One region of the Streptomyces sp. NPDC050485 genome, then DNA from elsewhere that is predicted to be linked to it. Evidence: riboswitches for the same ligand, from Rfam matches in the RefSeq annotation. Region 1 holds a riboswitch; each other region holds the start of a gene.
The links. Region 1 has a riboswitch for cyclic di-AMP ahead of ACIBK6_RS11140 (transglycosylase SLT domain-containing protein). Riboswitches for the same ligand answer to the same signal wherever they lie in the genome.
Positions count from the first base shown of each region.

Region 1 (4,203 bases):
ACGCACTACCACCCTAGGAACAGGCCCGCATGCAGAAACGTGCACCCTCTCAACAGTTCACCCTGCGGGGTGAACGAAAGTTGCGCCACCCCCCACACGAGTACCCCGTGAGGGCGGTCGCGGCAGTCACAGGGGCCCAACACATTCGGCCCATTGCCGTTTCGGCGGACACTGGCATGCTGTGCGCCGTGGAAGATCAAGGAAGCCATGACTCGGTCCGCCGCAGCTACGACGCCGTCGCCGAGACGTACGCCAACCGCCTCCGTGATGAGCTCGCCGGCAAGCCGTTGGACCGGGCGCTGCTCGCGAGCCTCGTCGAGCAGACGGAACCCGGCGCGCCCGTCGCGGACCTCGGCTGCGGGCCCGGGCACGTCGCGGGGTGGCTCGCCGAGCGGGGCGTGAGCGCGGTCGGCATCGATCTGTCCGCCGCCATGGTCGCCCTCGGGCGCCGCGAGAATCCGGCGGTGGAGTTCCGCGAAGGGGACCTTCTGGCGCTGCCCGCAGCCGGCGGCGAATTCGGGTCGGCCGTCGCCCTGTACTCGGTCATCCACCTCGCGCCGGCCGAACTGCGCCGCGCCTTCGAGGAGGCCCACCGGGCGCTGCGCGGCTCCGGTCTCCTGCTCGTCGCGTTCCACGTCGGTTCGGAGGTGCGGCACCTGGACGAGTGGTGGGGCCATGAGGTCGACGTCGACTTCCACTTCCTCGAAACCGCCCGGGTCGCGGAGGCACTGACCGCCGCGGGATTCACCGTCGAGATGCGGATGGAGCGTACGCACTACGCCGACGAGGCAGAGACCCGGCGCGCCTATCTACTGGCGCGCCGGGTCTGAAACCTCCCCAGGCACGGGAAACACCCGTCAGTAGGCCCCGTGCACGTTGTCGATCGACCCGTAGGTCTTGGCGGCGTAATTGCACGCGGCGGTGATGTTGGCGACCGGGTCGTAGAGGTCCGTTGACGTGCCGGGCACGTGGAAGGCGGCGAACGTGGGCTGGATCACCTGGAGGAGTCCCTTGGAGGGGATGCCGGCCATGGCGTTGGAGTCCCAGTTGTTGATGGCCAGCGGGTTGCCCGACGACTCGCGCATGACGTTGCGGTAGATGCCGTTGTAGGTGCCCGGGATGCCGTGCTGGGCCATGATGTCCAGCGACTGCCTGATCCAGCCGTCGAGGTTGTTGGTGTACGACGAGACGTTCGTCACGGCGGCGGTGTTCTGGGTGGTGAGGCTGGTCTGCCGCGCGGAGCGGTCGGCCCGGCCGGACGCGGTGGCTCGGGAGGTGCTCGCCTGGTCGGCAGGGGTTGCCGCAGCCTTCGCCGGGGAGCCGACCGTGAGCTTGAGGCCGGGGTGGATCAGGGCCGGGTTACCGCCGATGACGCTCCGGTTGTCCTGGTACAGCTGCTTCCAGCCGCCGCTCACGCTGAGCGCGTCGGCGATCTTGGACAGCGAGTCCCCCGAGATGACGGAGTAGCTCGTGGCGGCGGCCTTCACCGCGGTGATCGGCTTGGCTGCCGCGACTGCGGGCGCCGCGGCCTTGACGGCAGTGCCGGTGTGCACCGATGCCGGTGCGGCAGCGGCCGTGGTCGCGCCGATCACCGGAATGGCGAGCACGGCGCCGCCCGTACCGGCGGCGGCGAGGCCCCGGGTGAGCGAGTTGGACTTGGGGCGGCGGTGCTTGCCCTTTCCAGGCATGTGAATTCCTCTCCTTCGCCTGCGAGGTGAGCTGTCGGGTTCGGACGGGAGCTGTCCGGTCGCAGTGCGGGTGTGCACTCGACTTCACCCCTTAGCCATTCCGGAATCCGGATCGGCGGCTTACCTGGGTCCCCCGCTCCTGCCGTACGTGTGTGGGAGGTTCCGGACGGCGGCAGGATTCGGCGTTCCATCCGGATTGCGGTGAACCTAAGCGAATGGGCGGACCGGAAACAAGACCGGAATTCAACGGAGGTGATCCGGAATAGGGATTCCCTAAAGTCCCGCACCCCCACGGACCTCCGTTCCGGCCCCCAACTCTCTTGCGCCAGACCCGAAATGACCCTCACCCCCTCCGCCCGTAGATCACGCCGCACGTGACCCAATTCACTCGCCCGGCGAGGCCCCCGAGACGTGCACACAAAAGCGCCCGGGTGCAGGCAATAGCCCCCAATTCCGACATTCTCGATTCGAGAGCGGGGGTTGCTAAACTGTAGTATTTCGGACAAATCCCTACTCGGGATTCACCGACGCCACCCATCCCCCGACGGCCAGGGCGCCGCGTGATCCGGGCCGTGCGCGCCCGCAGAGCCTCCAGACAGCCATTCGCGGCGTGCCCGGTCTCCCAAGATCGTCCCGGCGCGTCCCAGCCCGCCCCAGCGCTGAAGGTCGCATTACCAGGAGGCCACGCAGGCGTCGCGATCAAGAAAGGATGGCGGAGGACATGAACGGCACCAGCGAATGCAAGAACATTCCCCCCAACCGCCCCCGCCGACCACACCCGCTGACCTTCTCGTCGTGAATCAGGCGCCAGGAACCAAGCGTTTGCCGGTGGATACGTGCGCGCCGTCACCCAACACCGAGGAATCGCGGCATTCGTGGCCGAGGGGCTGAATCGGGATCCCGCCGCATTGCGCGAGGTGGGCTTTGCTGTCTTCACTCGGGGCGTCATCCCCGTCCCGGGGGTCACAGCGGCTGCCGAACCGTCAATCGTCCGGTGAGCTGCGGCCGTGTGCCGGTGCGGACCGGAGACGTCGCGGTGGCCGGCGAAGCGGGCGGTGCCGTCAAGCTCCCCGCCGCCCCCTGAGCGCTATCGCCAACTGCCGTATCTTGGCCGCGAATTGATCGAACCTCCCCTTCCCCTACTGACGCGTCCACGCCAGGATTCCCTCTCGGCGGTCGGGCCGCATCCGGTGCCCGCCACAGGGAGGAGAAGGCAGATGCCCCAACGGCATCGGCGGCGGTACATCACCTGTACCGTCGCGGCCGCCGCGTTCGGCCTGGTCGGCGCTCAGGCCTTCGCGGCCACGGGTTCCACTACACCCAGACCCTGGAACGCGCGTCATCAGGCCGATATCGGCAAGCAGCACACCCAGCAGATCCGCTCCAAGTCGGCCAAGGGCCTCACACCGGACGGCGGCGACGGCGGCTCCGACGAGGCGCAGAACTCCGCCGAATCCACCGCCCAGTACACCGAAGCGCGTACCGCACCCGGCGTCGTCGCGCCCGGCGCCTACGGGGCGGCCTGGGCCCAGTTGCAGTCCATGCGGCACACGCAGGGCGCCTGGGGCCATGTCACGTCGAAGGCGTACGACTCCGACGACCCGCGCTACCGCGACATCAACTCCAACTCCAGCGGCGGCTCGGGGAAGGTCACCGGCCGCATGACCGGGCTCGCCGCCGACGACCAGGGCTATGTGTACGCGGGCGGCGCCAACGGCGGTGTGTTCCGCTCGAAGACCGGTGGCGGCAACTGGCAACCGATCGCCGACAAACTGCCCTCGCTGTCCACGGGCACCCTCGCCCTGGACGGCTCCAACCGGCTCTGGTACGCGACCGGCGAGTCCAACACCGGGGCAACCTCCTTCGTGGGGACGGGAGTTTACGTCCTCTCCGATCCTGGGCACGGTCAGTTCCAGCCCGGCGGCCGGGTCGGCGGCGCGGAGTTGGAGAGCACCACGATCCACGCCCTGCGGTTCGCCGGAACCACCGTGTGGGCGGCCACCAGCCGGGGCGTGTGGTCACACTCCACCACCGCCCTCTCGGGCCCGTGGAAGCTGGAGTTCGCCCCCAACCCCGACTATCTTCCGGGTGGTTCCAAGGCGGCCGACCCCTCGGCCCCGTACAAGAACATCGCCAATGACATCGCGGTGGATCCGAAGGACCCGAGCAAGGTGCTGCTCGCCATCGGCTGGCGTGGTGGCGACACGTACAACGGGCTCTACAGCAGGCAGGGCGGCGAGTGGAAGCCGGTGTCCGGCATCGGTGATCTGCCGACGAGCAGCGCCGACGTGGGCAATATGACGTTCGGCGCGGCGGCCGACGGTTCGCGCCTGTACGCCATCGACCAGTCGCCGGCGCAGATGGCGTCCAACCCGGACAGCGGCCTGAAGGGCGTGTACGTCTCCACGTCCGGGTCGCCGTTCGGGCCGTGGACGCTGATAGCGGACTACACCAAGCTGAAGGCATCCGGCTCGGCGCTGCAGAGCGCGGGCTACCTGCCCGGCATCCAGTCCTG
Region 1 is NZ_JBITHR010000004.1:408,436-412,638, reverse strand. It holds gene ACIBK6_RS11145 (class I SAM-dependent methyltransferase) at 189-830, shown strand; gene ACIBK6_RS11140 (transglycosylase SLT domain-containing protein) at 858-1,688, opposite strand; cyclic di-AMP (ydaO/yuaA leader) riboswitch at 1,692-1,883, opposite strand; partial or broken gene ACIBK6_RS11135 (RraA family protein) at 2,510-2,686, shown strand; gene ACIBK6_RS11130 (WD40/YVTN/BNR-like repeat-containing protein) at 2,906-4,203, shown strand, end outside.

Region 2 (4,203 bases), on a different contig from region 1:
GTGACGCGGTACGGGGACGCCAAGCAGGCCCTCGCCGACCAGCGGCTCTCCAAGAACCCCGCGCACCACGACGAGCCGGCCCACGCCAAGGGCAAGACGGGCATTCCGGGCGAGCGCAAGGCCGAGCTGATGACGCATCTGCTCAACATCGACCCGCCGGACCACACCCGCCTTCGGCGCCTGGTGGCGAAGGCGTTCACCCCGCGCACGGTGGCCCAATTCGCGCCGCGCGTACAGGAGTTGACGGATCAGCTCATCGACGCGTTCGCGGCGAAGGGCGAGGCCGACCTCATCCACGACTTCGCCTTCCCGCTCCCCATCTACGCCATCTGCGATCTGCTCGGCGTCCCGCGCGAGGACCAGGACGACTTCCGCGACTGGGCGGGCATGATGATCCGACACGGCGGCGGCCCGCGCGGCGGCGTCGCCCGGTCGGTGAAGAAGATGCGCAACTACCTCGCCGAGCTCATCCACAAGAAGCGCGAGAACCCCGGCGACGACCTCATCTCCGCGCTCATCAGGGCCAGCGACCACGGTGAGCACCTGACGGAGAACGAGGCCGCCGCCATGGCCTTCATCCTGCTGTTCGCCGGATTCGAGACGACGGTCAATCTGATCGGCAACGGGGTGTACGCCCTGTTGCGCAACCCGGAGCAGCGCGAGCGGCTCCAGGCCTCGATCGGCGCGGGGGAGAGCGGGCTCCTGGAGACCGGCGTCGAGGAACTGCTGCGCTACGACGGGCCGGTCGAGCTGGCCACCTGGCGGTTCGCCACCGAGCCTCTGACGATCGGCGGCCAGGACATCGCGGCGGGCGACCCGGTGCTCGTGGTGCTCGCCGCGGCCGACCGCGATCCCGAGCGCTTCGCCGAGCCCGACACGCTCGACCTCGGCCGCCGGGACAACCAGCACCTCGGATACGGCCACGGGATCCACTACTGCATCGGTGCGCCACTGGCCCGGCTCGAAGGCAGGACGGCGCTGGAGACCCTGCTGCGGCGCCTCCCTGACCTGCGGCTCGCGGTGGAACCTACCGATTTGCGCTGGCGCGGCGGGCTCATCATGCGCGGACTGCGCACCCTGCCGGTCGAGTTCACGCCGCCGCCCGGAACGACCTCATCTGACGAACCGTCAAGACTGTGACTTTTATGTGATCCCGGGTGCATCGACTTGTGACAGGCGTTCGAGTACGGCTACGTTCACCGTTCATTCGGCTCAGCAGTCACACGGAAGGCCTTATCCATGCGCTCCGGGAAGCATCGTCGGCCCCGCCAGGCACCCGCTCTCGTCGTCGCGGCAGGGGTGACCGGATCGGCCATCGCACTTCCGCTGCTCGCCGCGACCGGCGCCAACGCCGCGGACGCGCACTCCTGGAACCAGGTGGCCACCTGTGAGTCCGGCGGAATGTGGAGCGCCGACTTCGGCAACGGCCTGTACGGCGGGCTCCAGCTCTCGCAGGACACCTGGGAGGCCTTCGGCGGTACGGACTACGCCCAGCGGGCCGACCTCGCCAGCCGCGCCCAGCAGATAGCCGTCGCCGAGAAGGTGCTCGCGGCCCAGGGCACCAAGGCCTTCGCGAACTGCTCCAGCGGGCTCACCAAGGGCGGCGGCGCGGCCGATGTCGACCCGGGCCTGCCCGCGACGCCGGACCCGGCCGACCCGCTCGGGTCCATCGTGCCGACCGCTCCGGCGACCAAGGCGCCCGTCGCCCCGACGCCCGCGGTCCCCACCACCCCGGCCACGCCCTCGCCGGGCGCCACGAAGCCGGCCGACCCGGCCAAGCCGCCGACGCCCTCCGCGTCCACCCCGGCGAGCCCCGGCAAGCACCGCGGGGCGCCCGCACCGGAGGAGAGCAGGGGCGCGACGCCCGGCACCACCGGCTCCGGCACCGGTACCCCGACCGGACAGCCCGCCCCGACCGCCCCCGGCACTTCGGGCAGCCCGGCCGACGGCCGCGATGCGGGACGGCACGCCTCGCGAGGTGACGGTGGATCACGTGAGGCCGGCAACACCCCGGCCGCGAGCGGCGACTACACCGTCCGCCCCGGCGACAATCTCTCGGTCATCGCCGACGCGAACAAGATCCAGGGCGGCTGGCCCGCGCTCTACCACGCCAACGAGCGGCTGATCGGCACCGACCCGAACCTGATCCTGCCTGGCCAGAGCCTGCACCTGAAGGCCGCCGCGGCTGCCGTCGCCGCCCCGAACTCGGTACCGAAGTAGGGGTAGTTCGAGGGCGTATGTCCGTTCTGTCCAAGTGAGACATGGGTCTCTTCGCCCCAACTGGCGTGTCCCGTCTGCCCGGTCCGTCCGTCCCGCCCCCGACCTGCGGAAACGCCCCTTCTGTATCGGCAAGTAGGGGCGTTTTCTCCCCGATGGGCGTCTTTGAACATTGGCGGGCCGTGTGTTTTCGTCGGAACCGCTCGTCACCACGAGCCCCGTCGACCGAGCACGCCGAATCCTGCCGTCGGCCGACGGGAACAGTCGACGCTTATGCGCCGTAGGCAGGAGCGGGGGACCCAAGGTAAGTGCCGGGCCCGGCAGTTGAAGCAACTGTCGGCCGGCTTGGGGTGAAGACGGGCGCTGGGGCGCTCGGCCGGGCAGCTCACGCCCGAACCCGACAGCTCACCTCGCAGGCGTCGGTGAGGAGAACCTCCATGCTGCTTTCCGGCAAGGGCAAGCACCGTCGCCCGTCCAAGGCCGTCCGTGTCGTCACGCTGGCCGGCGTCACCGGCGCCGCTGTCGCCGCCCCGCTGATGGCGGCCGGCTCGGCCTCCGCCGCCTCCGTCCAGACCTGGGACGCGGTCGCCCAGTGCGAGTCCGGCGGCAACTGGTCCATCAACACCGGCAACGGCTACTACGGCGGCCTGCAGTTCTCGCAGTCCTCCTGGGCCGCCGCCGGCGGCACCCAGTACGCCGCCCGTGCGGACCTCGCCACCAAGGGCCAGCAGATAGCCGCCGCCGAGAAGCTGCTCGCCATCCAGGGCCCGGGCGCCTGGTCCTGCGCCGGCGCCGGCAACCTGACCTCCGGCGGCGCCAAGGCCAACGTGGACACCTCCGGCTCGTCGTCGTCCTCGTCCTCTTCGTCCTCTTCTTCCTCGTCGTCCTCTTCGAAGTCGTCGCCGTCCTCGAAGCCGAAGACCAAGCCGCAGCAGAAGACCCAGCGCACCGAGTCCGCGCCGGAGGCCAGCCGCGGCGAGCAGCGCACCGAGCCGGTCAAGCAGGGCAATGGCGAGTACACCGTCAAGGCCGGCGACACCCTCGGCCAGATCGCTTCCGCCAACGGCACCAAGGGCGGCTGGCAGAAGCTGTTCGAGCTGAACAAGGACATCGTCAAGGACGCCGACCTGATCTACCCGGGTCAGAAGCTCCACCTCGGCTGAGGCCGAAAAGCCCCAAGTCCCCCCGGTCCGGCGCGCATTCCCCCGTACGCGCCGGGCCGGGGTTCGTTCTGTTACCCGGCAGTAGTCCTGCGGTCCTTTGACCGGGATTCAGGGTCCTTGGGCCCTTTTTCGTCCCAGGAGGCGGGCACTCGGCTGGCCGGAGCCCCGGAGCCGGTTAGGCTCTTGTCGCAAGGCCGCAGCGACCCCTGCGCGGCCCCGCACTGCTTGCGTCACATCTAGCGTCACATCCCAGAAGGAGATGCTCGTGCCGTCCATCGACGTCGTCGTAGCCCGGGAAATCCTGGACTCCCGAGGCAACCCCACGGTCGAGGTCGAGGTCGGCCTCGACGACGGCAGCACCGGCCGTGCTGCAGTTCCGTCCGGCGCCTCCACCGGTGCCTTCGAGGCCATCGAGCTCCGCGACGGTGACCCCAACCGCTACGGCGGCAAGGGTGTCGAGAAGGCCGTCCTCGCCGTCATCGAGCAGATCGGCCCGGAGCTCGTCGGCTACGACGCCACCGAGCAGCGCCTGATCGACCAGGCCATGTTCGACCTGGACGCCACCGACAACAAGGGCTCGCTCGGCGCCAACGCCATCCTCGGCGTCTCGCTCGCCGTCGCGCACGCCGCCTCCGAGGCCAGCGACCTGCCGCTGTTCCGCTACCTGGGCGGCCCGAACGCGCACCTGCTGCCCGTTCCGATGATGAACATCCTCAACGGCGGCTCCCACGCGGACTCCAACGTCGACATCCAGGAGTTCATGATCGCCCCGATCGGCGCGGAGTCCTTCTCCGAGGCCCTTCGCTGGGGCGCCGAGGTCTAC
Region 2 is NZ_JBITHR010000026.1:95,888-100,090, reverse strand. It holds gene ACIBK6_RS35240 (cytochrome P450) at 1-1,140, shown strand, start outside; gene ACIBK6_RS35235 (transglycosylase family protein) at 1,240-2,220, shown strand; cyclic di-AMP (ydaO/yuaA leader) riboswitch at 2,484-2,651, shown strand; gene ACIBK6_RS35230 (transglycosylase family protein) at 2,655-3,380, shown strand; gene eno (phosphopyruvate hydratase) at 3,640-4,203, shown strand, end outside.
Region 2: linked by a shared signal. The riboswitch ahead of ACIBK6_RS35230 (transglycosylase family protein) and the one ahead of ACIBK6_RS11140 (transglycosylase SLT domain-containing protein) in region 1 are both predicted to bind cyclic di-AMP.

Region 3 (4,203 bases), on a different contig from region 1:
GGCAGGCCGGGCCCGGGCCGTCGCGGCCGAACTGCACGCACGGCTCACCGCCGCGGGGCATCTGGCGGTGCACCCCGACGCCGCGGTGGTCTCCGTGCGGGCCCCCTCGGCGGAGGCGGCGGTCGCCTGGGCGGCCGACTGCCGCGCGGCCGGGCTCGTGGTCGGCTGCTTCCGGCCGCCGTCGGTTCCGGACGGCATCTCGCGGATCCGGCTGACCGCCCGGGCGGATCTGACGGAGCGGCAGATCGACACGGCGGTGGACACGATCCTGCGGACCGCCCCCACCGCCTGACGGGCTATCAGTTATCGGCCGAGAGTGCCGAGATGAAGCTGTGCCAGGCCGGGGCGCCGAAGAGCAGCGCGGGGCCCTCGATCCGCTGGGAGTCGCGCACGGCCAGCAGCTCACCCTTGAGCCTGGCCGTCTCGACGCAGTTGTTCATGCCCACGCTGCGGCTGCTGCGCCGCCACGGGGCACCGTTGAGGGATGTACTGGAAGGAACGTGCGCAGGGCGTGCGGACATTCATGCCTCCCCACCCGCCGCGGAGGGGCCCGGTTCTTCCCGGGCTATCCGGGCGATGAGATCCAACGAGTCCTCGCAGGAGAGCGCGAGCGACTGAACGGTCTGGAACGCGGCGCTGTACGCCTCAAGGTCTTCTCTCCGTTCGAGATAGAGGCTACTCGTCAAATGGTCGAGAACGACCACATCCAGATCTGAAATGTCCGGAAACGAAAAGATAATGAAAGGCCCGTTGATTCCGACGTAGCCGCCGTAACGGAAAGGGATGACCTGCAACCGGACATGGGGCCACGCGGCGGCCGCCAGCAGATGCTGTAACTGATCGCTCATGGCCGCCGGTCCGCCCACCTGGCGCCTCAGTACCCCCTCGTCGAGTACCGCGCTGAGGGCGAGCGGCGGATCGCCCCGCAGCACCTCCTGGCGGGCGAGGCGCACCTCCACGAGCGAGTCCACCTTGTCCGGCGGCAGGGAGGTGAGCGCTGCCCGGGTCACCGCCCGCGCGTACGCGGGCGTCTGGAGCAGCCCCGGCACCACCGAGGTCTCCAGCGTGCGCGCCGTGCGCGCCTGCGACTCCAGGCTGATGAAGTCCCGGTACTGCGGCGGGAGCAGACCCCGGTACGCGCGCGCCCAGTGCTCCCCGCCGCCGTCCGCGGAATCGGCCAACGCCTCCAGGAGCACGCGGAGTTGGGGATCCCGTACCTCGTACGCGTCGAGCAGCCGGGCCACGTCCGCGGGCTTCGCGCCGCTGCGGCCGGTCTCGATGCGGCTCACCTTCGACTGGTGCCAGCCGACCAGGCGGGCCGCCTCCCCGCTCGTCAGACCCTTTCGGTCGCGCAACCCGCGCAGTTTCTCGCCCAGCTTGCGGCGGTGCACCGCCGGTCCGTGCCACATGGCCGTCTCCTTCGCCTCCGGCGCCTTCGGCGATGGGTAAGTGTGAGCCCAAATACGCTCCCCTGCCGCAGAGTTCACCGCTTTGAGCGACAGATATATGCATATCTTGGTGGATCGCACCCAAGACCGGCACGATGAGTGGCACTCTGGCGCGAAGCACAATCCGAGGCCGACGTCGTCTCCGTGAGCGCTCATCCGCCAGGAGTCCTCTAGCCGGCCCGGGTGGGAAAGGGACAGCGTCGCCATGGCAGACCATCTCGAAGCATCAGTCACTCTGCCGAGCGAACCCGCCTCGGTCTCCGTGGCACGGCGATACGTCGCCGAGGTCCTCACCGATTGGGGCCTGCCGTCCGACGACGAGACCGCCGACACGGTCCGGCTCATCGTGTCAGAACTGGCCACCAACGCCGTACAGCACACCTTCGGCCAGTCCCCCACCTTCACCGTGGACGTCCAGCTGGAACGCGAGGAGGAGCTGCGGGTCGGGGTGACCGACAGCCATCCGCGCTGGCCGAAACGATTGCCCGCCGCCGTCCAGCAGGACAACGGCCGGGGCATGGTGATCATCCGCTGGCTCGCGGTCGAGTGCGGCGGCCGGCTCTCGGTCGCGCCCACCGCGGACGGCGGCAAGACGGTCTGGATCGCCCTGCCGTGGACGGCTGCGGTGCAGAGCGGCTAGCCCCCGCCCCGGAGCCACTCTGGGGGGGAGCGGGCCGTCGTCCCGGTGCGTGGGCGCGCGCACCGGGACGACCTGGTTGACGGACCGTCAGCTGGGCCGTCGCCCGGCAGGCGGTCAGCCGACCCGCCCATACCAGACGGTGTGGCTCCAGATCCGTTCGAGGCGGACCACCGCGCCGGTCTTGGGGGAGTGCCAGATCTTCCCGTTCCCGGCATAGATCCCCACGTGGTACACGCGTCCTGACGAATGGAAGAACACCAGGTCACCGGCCTTGCGGGAGGAGGCGGAGACATGCCGGGAGTTGTTGTACTGCTGCTGCGCCGAGCGGGGCAGCTTCCGGCCCGCCTGCTTGAACGAGTAGAGCGTGAGCCCCGAGCAGTCGAAGCGGTGCGGTCCCGCGGCCCCGTACTGATAGGGCGACCCCTTCTTCGACTCGGCCACATGGAGCGCCTTGGTGGCGACGGCCGCGGCACTCGCCTCGGCGCACGGCGCCAGTATGGTTCCCCCCGCCACGGCGACGGTGAGGGCCGTGACGGTGCGGAGACGGAACAGCAGAGACGGGACGTGTGACGGGACATCTGTCTGCGCAGTCATGTCCAACCCTTCGTCAAACCGCCTGCGAAGGATGACCTGTCGGGTTCGGGCCGGCGAAGACGCCCGGCCGTCTGAACGGCTTCACCCCGAGGGACGGCCGACGGCCGGCCATCCCGAAGAACGCGGGTCCTCCACTCCTGCCGGTCCACTCCTGTCGACCAGTCGTCCGGAGCGGCGGCAGGACTCGGCGTCCGCCCGGACCGCCCCGCCGCGGTGGCGGGGGCTTGTCGTCCCAGGGATCTTCACGCACTGACTGTCATATTTACGTATCAAAACGGCTTTTTGTGGTGTTGCTCACGACTGACCTGTTCGGGTGGACACAGGTGGTTTCTTACCCCCGTAAGAAGGGCTGATGAGCCTCTCACCAGCGACGGAGCGATCGATTCCGCACGTTGTCCAGGCGCCATAAGGAGCCCATAAGGGTCAGCGGACGTAGCCGCCGGTGGGCCGAACGTGGGTACCCCGTCTGGTCCGTTTCGTCGGCCCCATGAGCGTGTCGGATGTCGCCGCCGCGCGCGGCGGCCTCAACCGGTGGTCTGCGGCGGCACCGTGAGCCGTCCCGCGCGGCGCTCACCGTCCAGCACCCGCAGGGCGCGGGTCAGCGTCCGGGCGTGCACCCGGGTCTCGCCGCGCAGATGCATCAGGGTGAGCGCGTCCTTCAGTGCGGCCGCCCGCCCGACCAGGGCCTGCGCGGCCCGCAGCGCGCCGTAGGTGTCGGGGCCGTGCGCCGGGTTGATGCGGCCGAGCAGATCGACCACTTCGAGGTAGCAGTCGATGAACTCGGCCTCGGCCCGCGTCAGTGCGGGCAGCGGCGGAAGTTCCGGTGGCAGCACGGCGGTTCACCGTCCGCGCAGCGAGGTCTTGCGGCTGACGAGTACGTGGTCGGCGAGTCCGTACGCCACCGCGCCCGCGGCGTCGAAGACCACGTCCCGCTCGATGTCGGCGGCCACCTGCTGGGCGGTCCGCCCGGTGTACCGGGCGAGCAGCTCGGTCAGGAGCGTGCGGCCGCGCAGCAGTTCGGCGGCCTGGATCTCCAGATCGGAGGGCTGGCCGCGCAGCGGCTCCTCGATCGCGGGCTCCTTGAGGAGCACCCGGGAGGCCGGCTGCACCAGGCGTTTGCCGGGCGCGCCGGCCGCGAGCAGCAGCGCGGCCACCGAACCCACCTGGCCCAGGCAGAACGTCTGCACGTCGCAGGTGACGAACTGCATCGTGTCGTGGATCGCGGTCATCGCGGTGAGCGAGCCGCCGGGGGAGTTGATGTAGAGCGAGATGTCCCGGTCGGGATCGGCGTGCTCCAGGTGCATGAACTGGGCCATCACATCGTTGGCCGAAGCGTCGTCGACCGGGGTGCCGAGAAAGACGATCCGCTCCTCGAAGAGCTTGGAGTACGGATCGAGCGTGCGGACCCCGGAGGCGGTGCGCTCCGAGAACTCGGGCAGGACATAGCGGGCGGCAGGGCGCTGGGTCATGACGTACCTCTCCTCGACCGGATACCTCGACCAGATGTAAAAAATGTACAGG
Region 3 is NZ_JBITHR010000006.1:319,468-323,670, reverse strand. It holds gene ACIBK6_RS15625 (8-amino-7-oxononanoate synthase) at 1-292, shown strand, start outside; gene ACIBK6_RS15620 (DUF397 domain-containing protein) at 300-521, opposite strand; gene ACIBK6_RS15615 (helix-turn-helix domain-containing protein) at 522-1,409, opposite strand; gene ACIBK6_RS15610 (ATP-binding protein) at 1,654-2,088, shown strand; gene ACIBK6_RS15605 (C40 family peptidase) at 2,203-2,682, opposite strand; cyclic di-AMP (ydaO/yuaA leader) riboswitch at 2,687-2,882, opposite strand; gene ACIBK6_RS15600 (hypothetical protein) at 3,207-3,515, opposite strand; gene ACIBK6_RS15595 (ATP-dependent Clp protease proteolytic subunit) at 3,522-4,151, opposite strand.
Region 3: linked by a shared signal. The riboswitch ahead of ACIBK6_RS15605 (C40 family peptidase) and the one ahead of ACIBK6_RS11140 (transglycosylase SLT domain-containing protein) in region 1 are both predicted to bind cyclic di-AMP.

Region 4 (4,203 bases), on a different contig from region 1:
CCACGTAGTCGTGGTGGGTGAAGCGGTGGACGTCCTTGGCGGAGAGCCGGGGGTAGGGCGCGAAGAAGCGGTAGTACTTCGACTCGTCCGACACCTGCTCGTAGAAGGAAACGAGCCGCTCGGCGTCCTCGGTGGTGATGGGCCTGATGCGCGCGGTGCCGCCGTCGCGGAGCACCACGTCGGCCTCCCAGTGAGCGGGGTACGCGGGGTCGGACGCCGTCGTCATACCGAAAGCGTACGGGGCGCGGGGCCATCCGGGGCGGGGCACGGTGGGGAGGGCCGAACGGCGGCGGAAGCGGGCCTAAGGTCGGTAGGAGCACTGCGCACCACATGAGAGACTGGTCTAGACAACCGTCAGAGATTTCGAAGGGCAACACCATGGCTGAGCGCCGCGTCAACGTCGGCTGGGCCGAGGGCCTGCACGCCCGCCCCGCGTCCATCTTCGTCCGTGCCGCCACGGCTGCCGGAGTCCCCATGACGATCGCCAAGACCGACGGCAACCCGGTCAACGCCGCTTCCATGCTCGCGGTGCTCGGCCTGGGTGCGCAGGGCGGCGAGGAGATCGTGCTGGCCTCCGACGCCGAGGGCGCGGACGTCGCGCTCGACCGGCTGGCCAAGCTGGTCGCCGAGGGTCTCGAGGAGCTCCCCGAGACCGTCTGATCCGGTCGGCTGCACAGCGAAGGGCCGCTGATCCCGCATTCGGGACCGGCGGCTCTTTCGTTTTCCCGGCCGACGTACCCCGCACATGTACCCTGCGCACGCATTTCGATGACGGAATTCCCGCGTCCGCATTTCCGGGCCAGCATTTCGCGGTCCGCATTTCATTTCGAGCAGCCGAAATACAGTCCCGCACCGCGCTTTCTTTGTATACGGCCCGGCTGTTAAGTGCGGGCGCTCGCCGTGTGTACGGCAGGTTGCGAAGTGCTCACCGCGGCGGGGCGCCGCAGCCGATGGGCGGAAAAAGAGCGCTCGGCGTGCAGGGCGGTGAGCGAGCGGGCGCGTTCGGCATCGCCGCGGGCCACCGCGTCGGTGATCGCGCCGAGTTCGGCCCAGGACTCGGTCGGCCGGGCCGGCTGCTCGACCGCGTACATCCAGGCCACCTTGTGCCTCAACTGCGTGAGCAGCGCGATCAGTCCGGGGCTGAGGGAGGCCTGGGCCAGCGTCTCGTGGAACCAGCCGCCCAGCGAGCGCAGATCCTCGCCCTGGCCGCGCCGGGCCCGTTCCTGACCCAGCCTCACCAGGCCGCGCAGCACTTTGAGATGCGCCTCGGAGCGGCGCGACGCGGCCCGTGCGGCGGCCAACGGCTCAAGCAGCACGCGCAGTTCGAGGAGGTCGGCGGCCTCCAGATCGGTGGGCTCTGCCACCCAGGCGCCGGCATGTCTGCGGGTGGTCACGAAGCCCTCGGACTCCAGAGTGCGCAGGGCTTCGCGGACCGGGACGCGGGAGACCCCGTAACGGCGGGCGAGTACGTCCTCGATGAGCCGGCTGCCGCGCTCCAGGGCACCCGAGACGATGTCGTCGCGGATCGCCGTGCATACCGAGTGCGCCGGAATGCGCATGGGCCGAACCTCCGCCTTTATCCCCGCGAAACGCGGTCGAACGACGCCAGTCGGCGCCTCTCGGTGTGTCTATCGATGTCTGTTCCGCGACTCTATTCCAGGCTTTGTTAATTCCCGGTGACGGGCCGGAACCAATGGATATTTTTTGGCCAACGGCGAAGACCCCCGGCGGCGTGCCGGGGGTCTTCGGTGTGCGCGGGGCGGGTCAGACCGAGACGCCGTGCGAGCGGAGGTAGGCGACCGGGTCGATGTCCGAGCCGTAGGTCGGGGCGGTGCGGGCCTCGAAGTGGAGGTGCGGGCCCGTGGTGTTGCCGGTGTTGCCCGACAGCGCGATCTGCCGGCCCGGCTCGACGGACTGGCCGACGGAGACCTGGATGTCCGAGAGGTGGCCGTACTGGGTGTACGTGCCGTCGTTCATCCTGATGACGATGTTGTTCCCGTACGCACCGCCCCAGCCGGCCTCCACGACGGTGCCCAGACCCACCGCGTGCACCGAAGTGCCGCTCTCCGCATGGAAGTCGATGCCGGTGTGGGCGCCGGAGGACCACAGGGATCCGCCGGTCTTGTAGCCGGTGGACACATAGCTGTCCGATATGGGGGCGACGAAGGTGTTGAGGCGCTTGCGCTCGGCCTCGCGCGCCGCGCGCTCCTTGGCCTCGCGGTCCGCCTTGACCCGCTCCTGCGCCTTGCGCTGCGCGGCCGCCTCGGCCTCCGCCTTCGCCTTGGCCTTCACGGCCGCCTGCTTCTGGGCCTCGGCCTGGGCACCGAGCTGGTCGGCGAGGCTGTCACCGATGACGATGGCCTGGGTGAGGCCGGTGTCGGCGACGCTCGGGGCGGCGGTGGCCGGGGAGGCGAGGGTGCCTACGACTCCGGCGGTGGCGAGGGTGGCGATGCCCGCGATGTTCGCGCTGCGGCGCGTCATGCGGCTGGGCGCGCGGTGCTTCCCGGTGGCACGGGTGAACGCCATGAAGTGGCGGTGTCCTTTCCTTCCATCTCGCCTACCGGGTTAGCTGACGGGTTCGGAGCAGGAAGGTCTCCTACGGGCTCCTCCGCGGGCGGAGGCGTCCGATTCACCCCAGGGACTGAGTGGGTCCCCGGCTCCCCTGGCTCGCGCCGTACGGGGACTCGGCGATCACTGTCCGGTGCCGCGGGTGCGACGGGTGGTGACGGACAGCGGGACCGACGCTAGACGGCTGATCTTTCAATCACCAAACAGACACCGGCTTTTGTAGCGCACGCCACATGACAGACAGGTAACCTCCCCAATAAACCGGACATATGCCCCCAATAGGGGAGGACCCCGGCGGCGCATCCGCCACCGGGGTCCCCATGTGTCCAGTTGTCCAGGGCCTCAATCAGCCCGCGACGACGGTCACTTCACCGATTCCGAGCGCCCTGACCGGCTCCTCGATCTGCGCCGCGTCACCGACGAGGACGGTGACCAGCCGGTCGGCCGGGAAGGCGTTGACGACGGCCGCCGTCGCCTCCACGGTGCCGGTCTCCGCCAGGAGCGCGTACAACTGCGCCTGGTAGTCGTCCGGGAGGAACTGCTCGACCTGGTCGGCCAGCGTCCCGGCGACGGCCGCCGCGGTCTCGTACTTGAGCGGGGCGACGCCCACCAGGTTCTGCACGGCGGTCTCGCGCTCGGCGTCCGTGAGACCCTCCGCGGCCAGCGTGCGCAGCACCTTCCACAGGTCCTCCAGCGCGGGGCCGGTGTGCGGGGTGTCGACCGAGCCGCTGATGGCGAGCATCGCGGCACCGCCGTCGGGGCCCGAGCGCAGCACCTGGCCGAAGGCACGCACGCCGTAGGTGTAACCCTTCTCCTCGCGCAGCACGCGGTCGAGCCGGGAGGTGAGGGTGCCGCCCAGGCAGTACGTGCCGAGCACCTGGGCCGCCCAGACCCGGTCGTGGCGGTCGGCGCCGATGCGGCCGATGAGCAGCTGGGTCTGGACCGCGCCGGGGCGGTCCACGATGACGACCCGGCCGGTGTCGTCTGCGGTGATCGGCGGGATGGGGCGCGGCTCGGCGGTGTCACCGGTCCAGTCGCCCAGGCTGTCCGCGAGGACCGCGTCGAGGTCGGTGCCCGACAGATCGCCGACGATGACGGTGACGGCCGTCGAGGGGCGCACGTACGCCTCGTAGAAGGAGCGCACCGCCGCCGCGTCGATCGCGGCGACCGTCTCCTCGGTGCCCTGGCGGGGGCGCGACATGCGCGCGGCGGCCGGGAACAGCTCCTTGGAGAGCTGCTTGGCGGCCCGCCGGGACGGGTTGGCCTGCTCGTGCGGGATCTCGTCCAGGCGGTTGCGCACGAGCCGGTCGACCTCGGAGTCGGCGAACGCGGGGGCCCGCAGCGCCTCGGCGAGCAGCGAGAGCGCCTTGGGCAGGCGGGAGACCGGCACTTCGAGGGAGACCCGGATGCCGGGGTGGTCGGCATGCGCGTCGATGGTGGCGCCGCACCGCTCCAGTTCGGCGGCGAACTCCTCCGCCGAGTGCTTGTCGGTGCCCTCGGTCAGCGCCCGCGCCATGATCGTGGCAACGCCGTCGAGGCCCTCGGGCTCGGCGTCCAGCGGGGCCGCGAGGAAGATCTCCACGGCGACGACCTGCTGGCCGGGGCGGTGGCAGCGCAGCACCGTGAGGCCGTTGG
Region 4 is NZ_JBITHR010000009.1:224,648-228,850, forward strand. It holds gene ACIBK6_RS20410 (GNAT family N-acetyltransferase) at 1-226, opposite strand, end outside; gene ACIBK6_RS20415 (HPr family phosphocarrier protein) at 379-660, shown strand; gene ACIBK6_RS20420 (GntR family transcriptional regulator) at 882-1,559, opposite strand; gene ACIBK6_RS20425 (M23 family metallopeptidase) at 1,765-2,526, opposite strand; cyclic di-AMP (ydaO/yuaA leader) riboswitch at 2,540-2,700, opposite strand; gene ACIBK6_RS20430 (M16 family metallopeptidase) at 2,915-4,203, opposite strand, start outside.
Region 4: linked by a shared signal. The riboswitch ahead of ACIBK6_RS20425 (M23 family metallopeptidase) and the one ahead of ACIBK6_RS11140 (transglycosylase SLT domain-containing protein) in region 1 are both predicted to bind cyclic di-AMP.